Regions from separate parts of the Arthrobacter sp. TMN-50 genome, predicted to be linked through region 2. Evidence: riboswitches for the same ligand, from Rfam matches in the RefSeq annotation. Region 2 holds a riboswitch; each other region holds the start of a gene.
The links. Region 2 has a riboswitch for cyclic di-AMP ahead of ACX80A_RS07305 (NlpC/P60 family protein). Riboswitches for the same ligand answer to the same signal wherever they lie in the genome.

Region 1: linked by a shared signal. The riboswitch ahead of ACX80A_RS03735 (M23 family metallopeptidase) and the one ahead of ACX80A_RS07305 (NlpC/P60 family protein) in region 2 are both predicted to bind cyclic di-AMP.
Region 3: linked by a shared signal. The riboswitch ahead of ACX80A_RS10940 (C40 family peptidase) and the one ahead of ACX80A_RS07305 (NlpC/P60 family protein) in region 2 are both predicted to bind cyclic di-AMP.

The regions. Positions count from the first base shown of each region.
Region 1 covers NZ_JBTNDG010000001.1:769,170-773,348, reverse strand. Annotated here, with positions in the region: gene ACX80A_RS03745 (ABC transporter ATP-binding protein) at 1-845, shown strand, start outside; gene ACX80A_RS03740 (siderophore-interacting protein) at 842-1,966, shown strand; cyclic di-AMP (ydaO/yuaA leader) riboswitch at 2,072-2,261, shown strand; gene ACX80A_RS03735 (M23 family metallopeptidase) at 2,266-2,943, shown strand; gene ACX80A_RS03730 (diacylglycerol/lipid kinase family protein) at 3,055-4,017, opposite strand; gene ACX80A_RS03725 (SGNH/GDSL hydrolase family protein) at 4,124-4,179, shown strand, end outside.
Region 2 covers NZ_JBTNDG010000003.1:217,715-221,893, reverse strand. Annotated here, with positions in the region: gene serC (phosphoserine transaminase) at 1-35, opposite strand, end outside; gene ACX80A_RS07315 (metal-dependent transcriptional regulator) at 282-989, shown strand; cyclic di-AMP (ydaO/yuaA leader) riboswitch at 1,128-1,301, shown strand; gene ACX80A_RS07310 (M23 family metallopeptidase) at 1,304-2,104, shown strand; cyclic di-AMP (ydaO/yuaA leader) riboswitch at 2,229-2,393, shown strand; gene ACX80A_RS07305 (NlpC/P60 family protein) at 2,399-3,301, shown strand; gene ACX80A_RS07300 (NlpC/P60 family protein) at 3,350-4,179, shown strand, end outside.
Region 3 covers NZ_JBTNDG010000008.1:86,641-90,819, reverse strand. Annotated here, with positions in the region: gene ACX80A_RS10950 (DUF305 domain-containing protein) at 1-560, shown strand, start outside; gene ACX80A_RS10945 (F510_1955 family glycosylhydrolase) at 623-1,264, shown strand; cyclic di-AMP (ydaO/yuaA leader) riboswitch at 1,473-1,686, shown strand; gene ACX80A_RS10940 (C40 family peptidase) at 1,690-2,580, shown strand; gene ACX80A_RS10935 (TetR/AcrR family transcriptional regulator) at 2,722-3,273, opposite strand; gene ACX80A_RS10930 (alpha/beta fold hydrolase) at 3,367-4,179, shown strand, end outside.

The DNA of each region.
Region 1 (4,179 bases), on a different contig from region 2:
GCAAAGTAGTCCAGGACCTGACACTCGAGCTGCTGGCCGGCAAGGTCACCGTGATCGTAGGTGCCAACGCCTGCGGCAAATCCACTCTGCTGCGCGGCCTCGCCCGGCTGCTCAAGCCGACGGCCGGCGTCGTCAGCCTCGACGGCAAGGACATCCACTCGCTGCCCACCCGCGCCGTTGCGCGCACCCTCGGCCTGTTGCCGCAGACCCCTCTGGCGCCGGACGGGATCACCGTCGCAGATTTGGTGGGGCGGGGCCGCTACCCGCACCAGGGCTGGTTCAGGCAATGGACCGACGACGACGACGACGCCGTTGCGAACGCCCTCGAGGCGACCCACACCTTCGAACTCGCCGACCGTTTTGTTGACGAACTGTCCGGCGGTCAGCGGCAACGCGTCTGGATTGCCATGGCCCTGGCCCAGCAGGCCGACATCCTGCTGCTGGACGAACCCACCACCTTCCTCGATGTCACCCATCAGGTGGAAGTGTTGGACCTGATCACCGATCTGAACCGGCGCGTTGGCACCACCGTGGCCATCGTCCTCCATGACCTCAACCTTGCCGCGCGCTACGCCGACCACCTGATCGCCATGAAGGACGGCCAAATTGCGGCCCAGGGGAACCCGGCCGACGTCGTGACCGAAGAGACGGTCACCTCGGTCTTCGGCCTGCAGTGCCGCGTCATCCCGGATCCCGTGTCCGGCACACCCATGGTGATTCCGGTGGGCCGGCACCACTCCGAGGCCGGATCAACGCTGGAGCCATCAGACTCAACCACCGGGCAGGGGTACCTGCCTAACCCGCAGGACGCGCTGTCCGCGCAGCATCTGGAGGCAGCATCTTGACCGAAGTCAGCAACCGTCCCGCCCGGCAGGCCCAGCGCACCGAAGCAGCAGTTTCGGCAGTGACAGCGTTCGACGTCGTTGTGACCCGGGTGCAGCGACTGAGCGACAACTTCCAACGCGTCACCTTCGGAGGATCCTGCCTTACGGACTTCGGCGTGCAGGGCCCAACCCTTGATTTGCGTATCAAGGTGATAATCCCAGCCACCCGGGACGACGACGCACGCCGCCTCAACCTGCGGGAACTGCTGGAGTCACCCACCGAGGGGCCCGGCTGGTACCAGCAGTGGCTGGCCATGGATCCGACCGATCGTGGGTCGATGCGCACCTACACCGTCAGGGAAACCCGGTGCGACGCTGACCAACCCGAAATTGACGTCGACTTCGTGATGCACTTCGACGCGGACGGCAACGGGGGACCGGCGTCGCTCTGGGCCGCCGCGGCAACACCCGGGGACCGGATCTGGCTAATCGGACCGAACGTCCACGCCGCCACCTGCGCCACCGCCGGTTCCTACGGTGGGATTGAATGGCGTCCCGGGCTGGCCCAGCACATCCTGCTGGCCGGCGATGAGACAGCGGTGCCCGCCATCAGTGCCATCCTCGAGTCGCTGCCCGCCCATGTGGGTGGGCACGCCTTCCTTGAGGTGCCGGACCCGGCGGACTTCCAGGACGTTTTCACCGGCTCGTCGGTCGAGATCACCTGGCTGGCACGGGCACGGCGATCCCATGGGGAGCTTCTCGACGCCGCGGTCCGTGACGCGGTCCGTGTGCCGGGGTGGGTGTCGCTGGCGGCACCCTTCGCTTCCGGGGTGGAGCCCACCTCGGGTGCCGGCCTGACGCTCGCCGCTGCTGCCGCGGCGGCGGCCGGCCCCGAACCGGAAGAGGTGAACATCGACGAGACAATTCTCTGGGAGACACCCCAGCGGTTGAACGCTTCGACCCTCACCAGCTCGCTTAACCCCGACCGGCCGTCCGGCGCGCTCCCGTTCTACGCGTGGATCGCCGGCGAAGCCGCAGTGGTTCGAGGGCTGCGGCGCTACCTAGTGCGCGACGTCGGCATCGACCGTAAGCAGGTTGCTTTCATGGGGTACTGGCGCAAGGGACGGTCAGAGCTTACCTAGGCGCCACGCCGTGAGTTGTGTTACGGAATTATAACTTTTCCGTAAGATGGCCTACCTTTGTAGGGAGCCATCTGCATCACTGTGGCTCCCGGACTGCACGCCTAACCCTGTCAGCAGCCGGCCCCCAATTCACCGTGGCAGGGGTGGAGGACCCATCTTCTGGCAGTTTTCCTGCCTTCGGGGTGCAGCCCTTCGCAAATCGCTTTCCCGCTCTCGTGCCGGAAAGCAGCAGTGGGCCGAGTCAACTCTTGCTCGAATCCGACAGCTAACTTCACCGGCGTTGCAGAGAGGCACTTGTTTTGCTCCAGCCGGTCACTTCCGGGCGCCGCCGCGCGTCCGCCCCGCACACCTCCACCCGTCGGTCTGCCGTAATTGCCGCGGGTGTGCTCGCCGCAGCGGCGGGCCTTGCCCTGACGGCGTTCTCTCCCGCGGTAGAGGCTCCTCCCTCACCAGCCGCCAAACAGGTAGCGGTCCCCACCGCGCCCGTCACCGCTGACTCCCAGGCCGAGATCGATTTCAGCAAAGAGTCACCGCTCGCCACGGCCTCCACGTTGGCCGCCAAAACCACTGTGCTCTCGAGCGACGCTGCCAGCTTCGCCGCGCCCATCAAGGACGCTACGATCGCCTCATCGTTTGGCTATCGGGTGAACCCGATGGGTGGGTTCGGCGAAGAACTGCACACCGGCACCGACTACGCGGGCGCCTGCGGAACACCCGTCCTGGCTTCGCGCACCGGCACCGTGGTGGAATCCGGGTGGCATGCCTATGGGGGCGGCCAGCGGATTGTGGTGGACCATGGTGGCGGCCTTGAAACGTCCTACAACCACCTGAGCACCCTTGGAGTTAGCGTCGGGGACACCGTTGCGAAGGGACAAGGCCTTGGAGCCGTCGGCAGCACCGGCAACTCAACCGGCTGCCACCTCCACTTTGAGCTCCTGGTCGACGGCGAAAAAGTCGACCCGCAGACGCGGCTCTAGCCCGAGGGAAACTCGGGAATCCCGCCGTCGTTCCCGCTGGTCAAGCCCCGTGGATGGGATTGTCTGGACAATCCCATCCACCGTGCCCGATCGGTGGGAAACTGGAGCGGCTCAGGGCACCGGGTTGGTGACGACTGCGGGATCCTTCTTGCCGTACGGCATCCGCAGCCGCAGCGAGTTTGCATCCACCTTCAGGGCCATGTGCGTGCCTTTGCCGAGCGGGTCGCCGTCGAGCTGGATCTCCTGCGGCTCGTCGAGCTGGATTTCTGCGCTCTTGCACTGGAAATACTCCAGCGATGGGTCTTTGCCCTTGCCGCGGGCAAACAGTTTGCCCACGACGCCAAACCAGCCGAGCCGGCCGGTCGGTGCCACGGTCATGATGTCCAGTAGGCCGTCGTCGATCTTCGCCCCCGGGAAAATTTCCAGCCCGCCCATGATCTTGCCGCAGTTTCCGCCCATCACGCTGCGCAGCTTCCGCTCGATAACCTTGCCGCCGTCCAGGGTGATCCGGGTGCGGGCAGGCTTACCACTGAGGTTCCGGATGCCAGCGTCGACGTAGGCCAGCCAGCCCACCTTGTCCTTGAGATCGTCGCGGGTGTCCGCCATGATCGACGCGTCGAACCCCAGGCCCGCCATCACCAGGAACACATGGGAGTCCTGGGCGCGGTCGACGGTGACGTGCACCACGTCCACCTTGCGCTCGGTGCCAAAGAGGGCAGCTTTGGCTGCCTCCTCAGGATCGTCGACGGCGATGTCCAGGTTGCGGGCCAGGAGGTTGCCGGTGCCGAGCGGGATCAGGCCCAGTGCGACGCCGGTGCCGTTGACCACTTCGGCCACGCAGCGGACCGTTCCGTCGCCACCAGCGGCGATCACCACATCCACTCCGGCATCCACGGCTTCCTGCGCCTGGCCGCGGCCCGGGTCATCGGCCGTGGTCTCCAGGTACAGCAACTCGTCCCAGCCATCGGCAGCGCAAAGCCCCGAAACGATTGCGCGAATATCAGCGCCGGTGTTCTTGACCGGGTTGACGATCAACGCGGCACGCTTGGTCCGAGTATCGGAGGGGAGAGTCATAATGTCCTTCTCAGGTCGATGAGATGCAGGGGGCACACTGCTGCAAACTTATCAGCATACTTGCTAATCCAGTCTATCCCGTGGCGGGAGCAGGTAGCCTCATCTAGTGGAATTCTCTCAACGTTACGTGGCCCTTGGCGATTCGTTTACGGAAGGCGTCGG
Region 2 (4,179 bases):
CCAGCGGGGATCGTGTGGTCCGGGGAAATGCTCATGGTTTCTCCAAGGGGTAAGCGCGCAACGTGGGACGGGTTTCATTCTGCCGCACTGCCTGCCTCCGCTGGCATTTGTGAACAGACCACGTGGTGCGCACGGCGACGCCTGATTGCCCGGGCCAGCGGGAAATGAGTTAACCTTGGGAGGCGTAGGACTCACGTTCGGCGCTGGCGTTACGTGCCGCGTTCCCACCGCGAAAGCTGCCCGCTGTTCCATCCCGCACCAGTGCCTAGGAGCTGAACCGTATGACGGACCTCATCGATACCACTGAGATGTATCTGCGGACGATCCTGGAACTGGAGGAGGAGAACATAGTTGCCCTCCGCGCCCGGATCGCCGAACGGCTCCGCCATTCGGGTCCGACTGTGTCGCAGACCATCGGCCGGATGGAGCGTGATGGATTGGTGGTGGTTTCCGGCGACCGCCACCTGGAATTCACTGACCTCGGTCGACGTCGCGCCATCGGTGTGATGCGTAAACACCGCCTCGCTGAACGGCTGCTTTCCGATGTGATCGGTCTCGATTGGGCGTACGTCCATGAGGAGGCGTGTCGCTGGGAGCATGTGATGAGCGAACGGGTTGAACAGCGCCTGTACGAGCTGCTGGGAAAGCCCACCGAGTCGCCCTACGGCAACCCCATCCCCGGGCTCGAAGCGCTGGGCGGCCCGCCGACCGAAAACTTCGCTGCCGGTGTGCGCAGTCTCCTCTCAGTAGTCGGAACCAACCCCTCGGGGTCGGTGGTCACCCTTGTCCGGCTGGCGGAGCCCATCCAGGTGGATCCCGAGTTGCTCTCGCAGCTTGATGAGGGCGGATTGCGGCCAGGAACAGTCATCAGCGCGCAGACGGTCGGCGATTACGTGTCGGTCCGGGTCGAGGGGATCGACGGGGCGCTCGAACTGCCGCCCGACGTCGCCGCGCACGTATTTGTCTCGGTCAGCACGACAGTGCCTTAAGGTAGTAAAGCGCACTGTTGCCGCAAGTTATCCACAGGAAAAGATAACGAACGTATCTCTTTTGCGTCTGGTCGCGGATAATGGAAAACTGGCGTTGATACATCAGCGTTACCTGATCCGCACGCCTAACCCTGTCAGCGGATCAGGATGCTGAGAACCCGTGACAGGGGCGGAGGACCCATCGACGGCGGCCGATCTGCCGCCTTGGGGTGAAGCCCGGATCCGGTGCCGTGTCAGCGGATCAGATCTGGGCCGAGTTACTTCCCGACTCGAATCCGACAGCTAACTTCGCAGGCATATACGAAAGGGACCCTTTGTCGAAGCAGCATGCTTCGGGACGCCGCCGTGCCGGTGCCCCGGTACCTACCGCGCGTCCCCGAGACGCCCAGCGTCTCGATCGACGACGTCGGGCCACCCGCGTCAGGAACGACCTCTCAGTGACCGGGCTGAGCCAGAAGATCGCGATCGCCGCCGCCGCCTCAGGCCTGGTGCTGACCATCGCGTTGCCCACCACCGCCGCATCCATTCCGGCCGAGGACATGCCGGACGCCGCCGGCGCTGCCGCCGCCGTCATCGAAACGGCAGTACCCCGCGACATCAAGGTCCCGGCCGCTGCTCCGGTCGACTTCAGTCGCACCGCGCTGCAGAGCACGTTCGATGCCGACGTCAAGCTCAGTGAGATCATGACCGCCGCAGGATCGACCGCCGTGCCGGCCGCGGCCCGAGGGTCCCTGTCAGCGCCAATGAAAGAGCTGGTCCTCACCTCACCCTTCGGCTACCGGGTAAGTCCGATCACAGGGATGAGCGGCGAGCTGCATTCCGGACAGGACTTCAGCAGCTCCTGCGGTTCTGAAGTCTTCGCCGCAGCGGCCGGCACCGTCACCTTTGCTGGGTGGCACCCCTATGGCGGCGGGAACCGTGTAGTCATCGACCACGGCAACGGGCTCGAATCCTCCTATAACCATCTTTCCCTCAGTAGCGTCAATGAGGGGCAGAAAGTTGACCGCGCTCAGGTGGTCGCACAGAGCGGCAGTACCGGCGCGTCAACCGGTTGCCACCTGCACTTCGAGGTGATGGTTGACGGTCAAACAGTGGACCCCATGGGCTGGCTGTAACCAAGGACATATCGTTCCGTGACCGGAATGTGACATTGTGATCAATCTGATGTACCGTCAACCTCGTGCCAAATTCTAGTCAATTTGGCACTCCCGAGCAGATCGCCTAGCTCTGCCACTGCCCGGGGTCCGATCGCACAATTCGCATGGCAGAGGCGGGGGAACCAATTACTGGATTTCGCAGGAAATCCTTGGGGTTAAGTCGCGTGTTTCCAGTAGGAAATCATGTGGCCGGGTGACTCCCATCCGAATCCGACAGCTCACCTCGCAGGCAATTGGGAGAGGCAATCAAACGTGTCAACTAGCTCTTCTCTGGGCCGCCACCGGGCCGTCCGCACGCACACCAGCCCCTTGACAGCCATCTCCAGCGCTGTCTCGTCGAACGCTGGATCAGTAGGCCGCCAGGCCGCGGTCATCGTCGCAGCTTCGGGACTGGTCCTGACAGCCGGACTGCCAGCCCACGGGATCGGCCAGTCTGAGCGCGTTGCACTCTCCACCCCCTTGAATCCCGTTGCGGTTACCGCTGACTCCGTTAGCGCGGCCGCCACCGCAGACATCACCTTCGAGCGCACCGCCGTCACGGCAACGCCCGCTGTGGTGGAAATCGCACCAGTAGTTGAGGTCCAGGCCGACGCCGTCGCGCCTGTAGCTGAGGTCCTCGCTCCGACCGCCGTCGTCGAGCCCGCCGTTCAGGAATCAGCACCGGCGCAGGGTCCCGCTACAGCACCGGCGCAGGGTCCCGCTACAGCACCGGCGCAGGGTCCCGCCGCAACGCCTGCAGCCGCCGCAACGCCTGCAGCCGCCGCGCCTGCTCCAGCCGTTGCGGCTCCGGAGCCTGCCGCTAAAGAGGTGGCCCCGAAGCCACAGCCCGCCAGTGTTTCTTCGAGTGGTATCGGTGCGGCTCTCGTAGCTAGTGCCTACTCGCAGATCGGCGCAGTGCAGGATTGCACGGTTCTCGTCGAGGTGGCCTTGCGTTCGGTTGGTAAGACGGTCGGTGACCTGGGGCCCGAGCAGTTCTATGCGTACGGCGACGTGGTCGGTTCGCCTCAGCCAGGGGACCTCGTCATCCGCCCGGGACACGTTGCGATTTACGTCGGCAACGGACAAGTCATCAGCAGCGGAATGAACGGGGTCAACGCGACCATTTTGCACCCGTTAGCTGACCTCGCTGGCTCCAGTTTCGTCCGTGTCCGCTAAAGCTTCCGTGTCCGCTAAAGCCCAAGAATCAAACTGGAGAATCTCAGAATGACAACACGCGCCGCTATTGCACGTCACCGCGCCGATAGACGCCAGACCACCAATTTCTCGGCCCTGGCCAAGGCAGTCACCGAAAACGCCGGTGGCATGGGTCGGCAGGCTGCCGTCATCGCCGCAGCATCCGGCCTTGTTCTGACTGGCGGGGTGTCGGCCAACGCCGCCGACCTTTCGCTCGAGTCGGTGGAACGCGTCGCCCTCGCCTCGGCGTTGGAGATTCAGGCAGCACCAGCAGTTGTCGAGGCACCAGCGGACGCCGAGATCGCCTTCAACCGCACCCCGGTCAAGGCCGTTGCGGCTCCGACCATCGTCGAAGCCCCCACAGTGACCGCACAGGTGGAAACCGTCGCCGAGGTAGCCGAAGCTCCCGTCGTGGCCCCGGCCGCCGAAGTAGCACCCGTTGAACCAACACCCGTCACACCTGTTGCAGAACTGAAGCAGGCAGCGCCCACCCAGGTAGCGCCCGCTCAGGCAGTGCCCGCTCAGGTTGTACCCGCTCAGTCTGCGCCAGCAGCCGAGGCTCCGGCCGCACAGCAAAAGCCAGCCGCTTCCTCCGGGGTAGCTGCCACCATCGCTGCTGCAGCGCAGGGACAGCTTGGGGTCACCCAGGACTGCACCCGCCTCGTCAGCAACGCCCTCGCAGCCGCAGGGATCAACTTCCACGGCTGGCCAGCCGGTTACCTGTCCCTCGGACGCACCGTCAGCGCTGGCGAAGCTATTCCGGGCGACTTACTTTACTATGCGGATGGTGGCGCCGGAGTGGCTCACATCGCCGTTTACATTGGTGGTGGCCAGGCCGTCCACGGGGGATTTAACGGCAA
Region 3 (4,179 bases), on a different contig from region 2:
ATCCCGCGACTTCGGTGGACGAACCATCGGCTTCCACCCCGGAAACAACCTCAGCCGAATCCACTGCCGAGGTATCGCCCGAGCACAACGACGCCGACGCGATGTTCGCTCAGTCGATGATTCCCCACCACCAACAGGCGGTCGAAATGAGCGACGTGATGCTAGCCAAGGACAATGTCAGTCCCGACGTCGTCAATCTGGCCACCCGGATCAAAGAGGCACAGGACCCCGAGATTGAAACCATGACCAGCTGGTTGGAAGCGTGGGACCGGCCGGTCATGCCCGAAGGTGGGATGGCGGGCCACGGCATGGGATCCACCGGTGGTGTGGACGGAATGATGGGCCAAGACCAGATGGCCGACCTTGAAGCCGCGGAAGGTGACGATGCGGCCGAGATGTTCCTCGAATCGATGACTGAACATCACATCGGCGCGGTGGACATGGCCCATGAAGAAATCGACAACGGAGAGAACCCCGAAGCAATTGCGCTCGCCGAGACGATAGCGGAAACCCAGCAAGCGGAAATTCAGGAAATGGAAGAACTGCTCGCCGGATTCTAGCCCTGCGGGTGTTCCACCGGATGAGGAGGGCAAAAATTGGCCCTCCTCATCCTTAGCCAGCCATCAAAATCGGCCCAACCATTGATCTGATGGGTTTTACCGCGGCGGGAAACGGAGACTTCTACGCATCCGGGCATCCGGGGCCTGGATCAGAACTTCCCGACCCGGTCGGGCTCATTCGATCGACCGACCAGGGGCAAAGCTGGCAGCCGCTATCCCAGCAGGGCGAGTCCGACTTCCATGCCCTCGCCGCCACCGACTCCGGGATAGTGGGATTCGACGGTCAGCTCCGGATCAGCGACGACGGAACCTCCTGGGACTTCGTCGATGGACAGATTCCTGCGTTCAACCTCGCTGCAACACCCCGTGACGGTACTGTTCTCGCGACAACCGAGGGAGGCCTGCAACGTTCCACGGACAACGGCGAGACGTGGGCTGCCGTACCTGGAGCGCCCCTCCTCATGTTGACCGCCCTTTCTGAAGGTATTGCTGCGGGAATTACACCTGAGGGCCAGATCCATACCAGCCGGGACGCAGGTTTGACCTGGACGAAACAAGGTATAGTTTCCGGTCAGGCAGCGGCGATCACAACCCACATGCTTGACGACGGCTTAATGCGGATCTGGGTCGCGACCGAAGACAGAGTCCAGGTTTCCAACGACAACGGGCGGACCTTCACGAACATTCGATCCAACCACCAGTAACCGCCCGGACCGGAGGGACGACGGTTCAGAGAATCGGTATCGTTACTTCGTTCGAAGGACGTGGAACCTGATCGCCCCCTGGGCAATCCCTGGGAACCGTTACCCTAATGTGACTTAAATACCAGGGTGGGGTATTCTTTTTCGAGTGATCCTGGCACCCCGCCGAGATCACACTCCCGAGCAGAATGCCGAGCCCTGCCGCTGCTCCGGGAACCGTTCGCACAATCCAGATGGCAGGGACGGGGGAACCACGTTTCCACCGGGCCACCGCACACGGTGACCCTCGGGGTTAAGTCGATCCGACTATCCAGTGCATGACCTACGTCGTTCGCGATGGCAGGAATAGTGCACCGGTGGCGGCCGGCCGGGTGACTCCCATCCGAACCCGACAGCTCACCCCGCAGGCATGGGAGAGGCAAACCACCATGTCACGTACGTCCATCCCGGCACGTCACCGCGCCGCCACCAACCACTCCATCGCCCTCGAGGGCCTGGCCCAGTCAGCGAAGTCCAACGCCGTCGCACTGGGCAAACCAGCAATCATCGCAGCCGCGACCGGCAGCCTTGTCTTCTCGGTCGGAGCTACCGCCCACGCCGGAACATACACCCAGGACGCCGGAAACACAGCTCAAGCAACAACCATCTCAGCGCCCGCTGCTGCCGCGGGAGCTCACACGGTCGTCGCCGGCGATACGCTTGGGGCGATTGCCTCACGGAACGGCATCAGCCTTGACAATCTGCTGACGCAGAATGGCCTGTCCTACGCCTCCATCATCTACCCGGGGCAGCAGATCCAGCTCGCAGGCGGCGCGGCCCCTGCCGCCGATCCCGCTACCGTTCCGGCACCATCCGCACCTGCACCGTCCGCGCTTCAAGCGTTCGCCCCAGTGGCTCCCGCCGCGGCACCGACGGCTGCGGCACCGGCGGCTGCGCCGGCAATGATGGCTCTGGCTTCCGGTTCCATCACCCCGATTGCATCAGACAGTCCTTCCACTCCAGCGAGTGGCGTTGGCGCTGCACTGGTCGCTTCGGCTTACGGCCAGCTTGGGTCCATTCAGGATTGCACCATCCTCGTCGAGCAGGCACTACGCTCCATCGGCCTGAACGTTGGCGACCTTGGACCGCTGCAGTTTGACCAGTATGGAACCCGGGTATCAAGCCCCGCGCCCGGTGACCTCGTCGTCCGCCCCGGCCACATTGCGATCTATGTGGGGAACGGGAACGTCATCAGCAGCGGCATGAACGGGGCCAACCTCACCATTGAGCACCCGCTGTCCGACCTCGCCGGATCTTACTTCGTCCGAGTCAACGGCTAACACCGAGGCCGTACGGATATCCTCCGTAAGCCGAACAAGAGTGGCAGGTGCCCTGAACGGAGGGCATCTGCCACTTTTGTGTTTTACTAACTCATGCCTGACCTGATCTGAATAGTCGTTGGGTATCAGCGTTCGAGAAGCTCAGCGGGAGTCGATGAGGATTTCGGCCGCTCGGCGGGCTTGCCCTGCGGGTTCGATGGTGCCGCTAATCGCGGCGGTGGTTTGTGCGCCTTCCGCCAGGATGGCCAGCTGAGCGGCAAGTTCCTCGGTTCCACCGGCGTCGGCGACCAAGCGGGATAGGTACTCCTGAAAGGAGCGTTTATGTAATCGGGCTATCTCGGCAACTGCAGGCGAAACGGCGCCAAGCTCCCCGAAGGCATTAATAAACCCGCAGCCCCGAAATGAGTCGGTGGCAAACCAGTCGGCGAGATAATCGTAGACGGCCAGCAGGCGTTCCCGTGGGGACGTGGCGCGGTCTACAGCAGACGTGACGCCATCGGTCCACAGCTGGTGCCGGTACCGGAGCACCGCAAGCACAATCGCCTCTTTAGATGAAAACAGCAGATATAGCCGCTTCAGGGATACGCCAGAGGCCTCTCGCAAATCATCCATTCCTACAGCCTGGATGCCGCGCCCGTAGTACAGCGAGTCAGCGGCCTCGATCACCCTGTCGCGCACCTTTCCTTCGTCCATTGTCCCAGTGTACTTGCGGCGGAACCGCCGTTCCCGTAGTGTCGGTAGTATCCTGAGAACGCTCGTTCTCATCCTATTGGAAGGATTCGCTTGATGCCGTACATCACCGCCGGATACGAAAACTCGGCCCCAGTTCAGCTGTACTTCGAGGATCACGGAGACGGCCAGCCGATCGTTCTGATTCACGGGTATCCCCTTGACGGGTCGTCATGGGAGAAGCAAAGCTCGGCCCTTCTTGATGCTGGCTACCGGGTCATCACCTACGACCGAAGAGGTTTTGGTAAGTCCTCCAAACCCACCACTGGCCATGACTATGACACCTACGCCGCTGACCTGCAGGCAGTCCTGGAATCGCTCGATCTGCGTGATGCTGTCCTGGTCGGATTCTCCATGGGAACCGGCGAAGTGGGACGGTACCTTGGCACCTACGGTTCAGACCGCGTTACGAAGGCAGTATTCCTCGGTTCGCTTCAGCCCTTCCTACTGAAGACCGAAGATAATCCTGCTGGGGTTTCTCAGGAGGTGTTCGATGGGTTGCTTGCGGCAGTCAAGTCGGATCGGTACGCATTCTTTACCAACTTTTTTGATGACTTCTTTAACACCAAAGACAACCTCGGCGCCCGGCTTAGCGAGGAAGCACTCGCAGCAAACAAGAACCTTGCCTACGCGGCTTCTTCTCACGCCTCTGTATGGGCACAACCCACCTGGCTCACCGACTTCCGTGCAGACGTCGCCAAGATCACTGTGCCCTCGCTGATCGTGCACGGTACAGCTGACAATATTTTGCCGATCGACTCGACAGGACGGGAGTTCCACAAAGCCTTGCCTGAGGCGGACTATGTGGAGATCGAGGGAGCCCCTCATGGCATGCTTTGGACCCATGCCTCAGAGGTGAATGATGTGCTC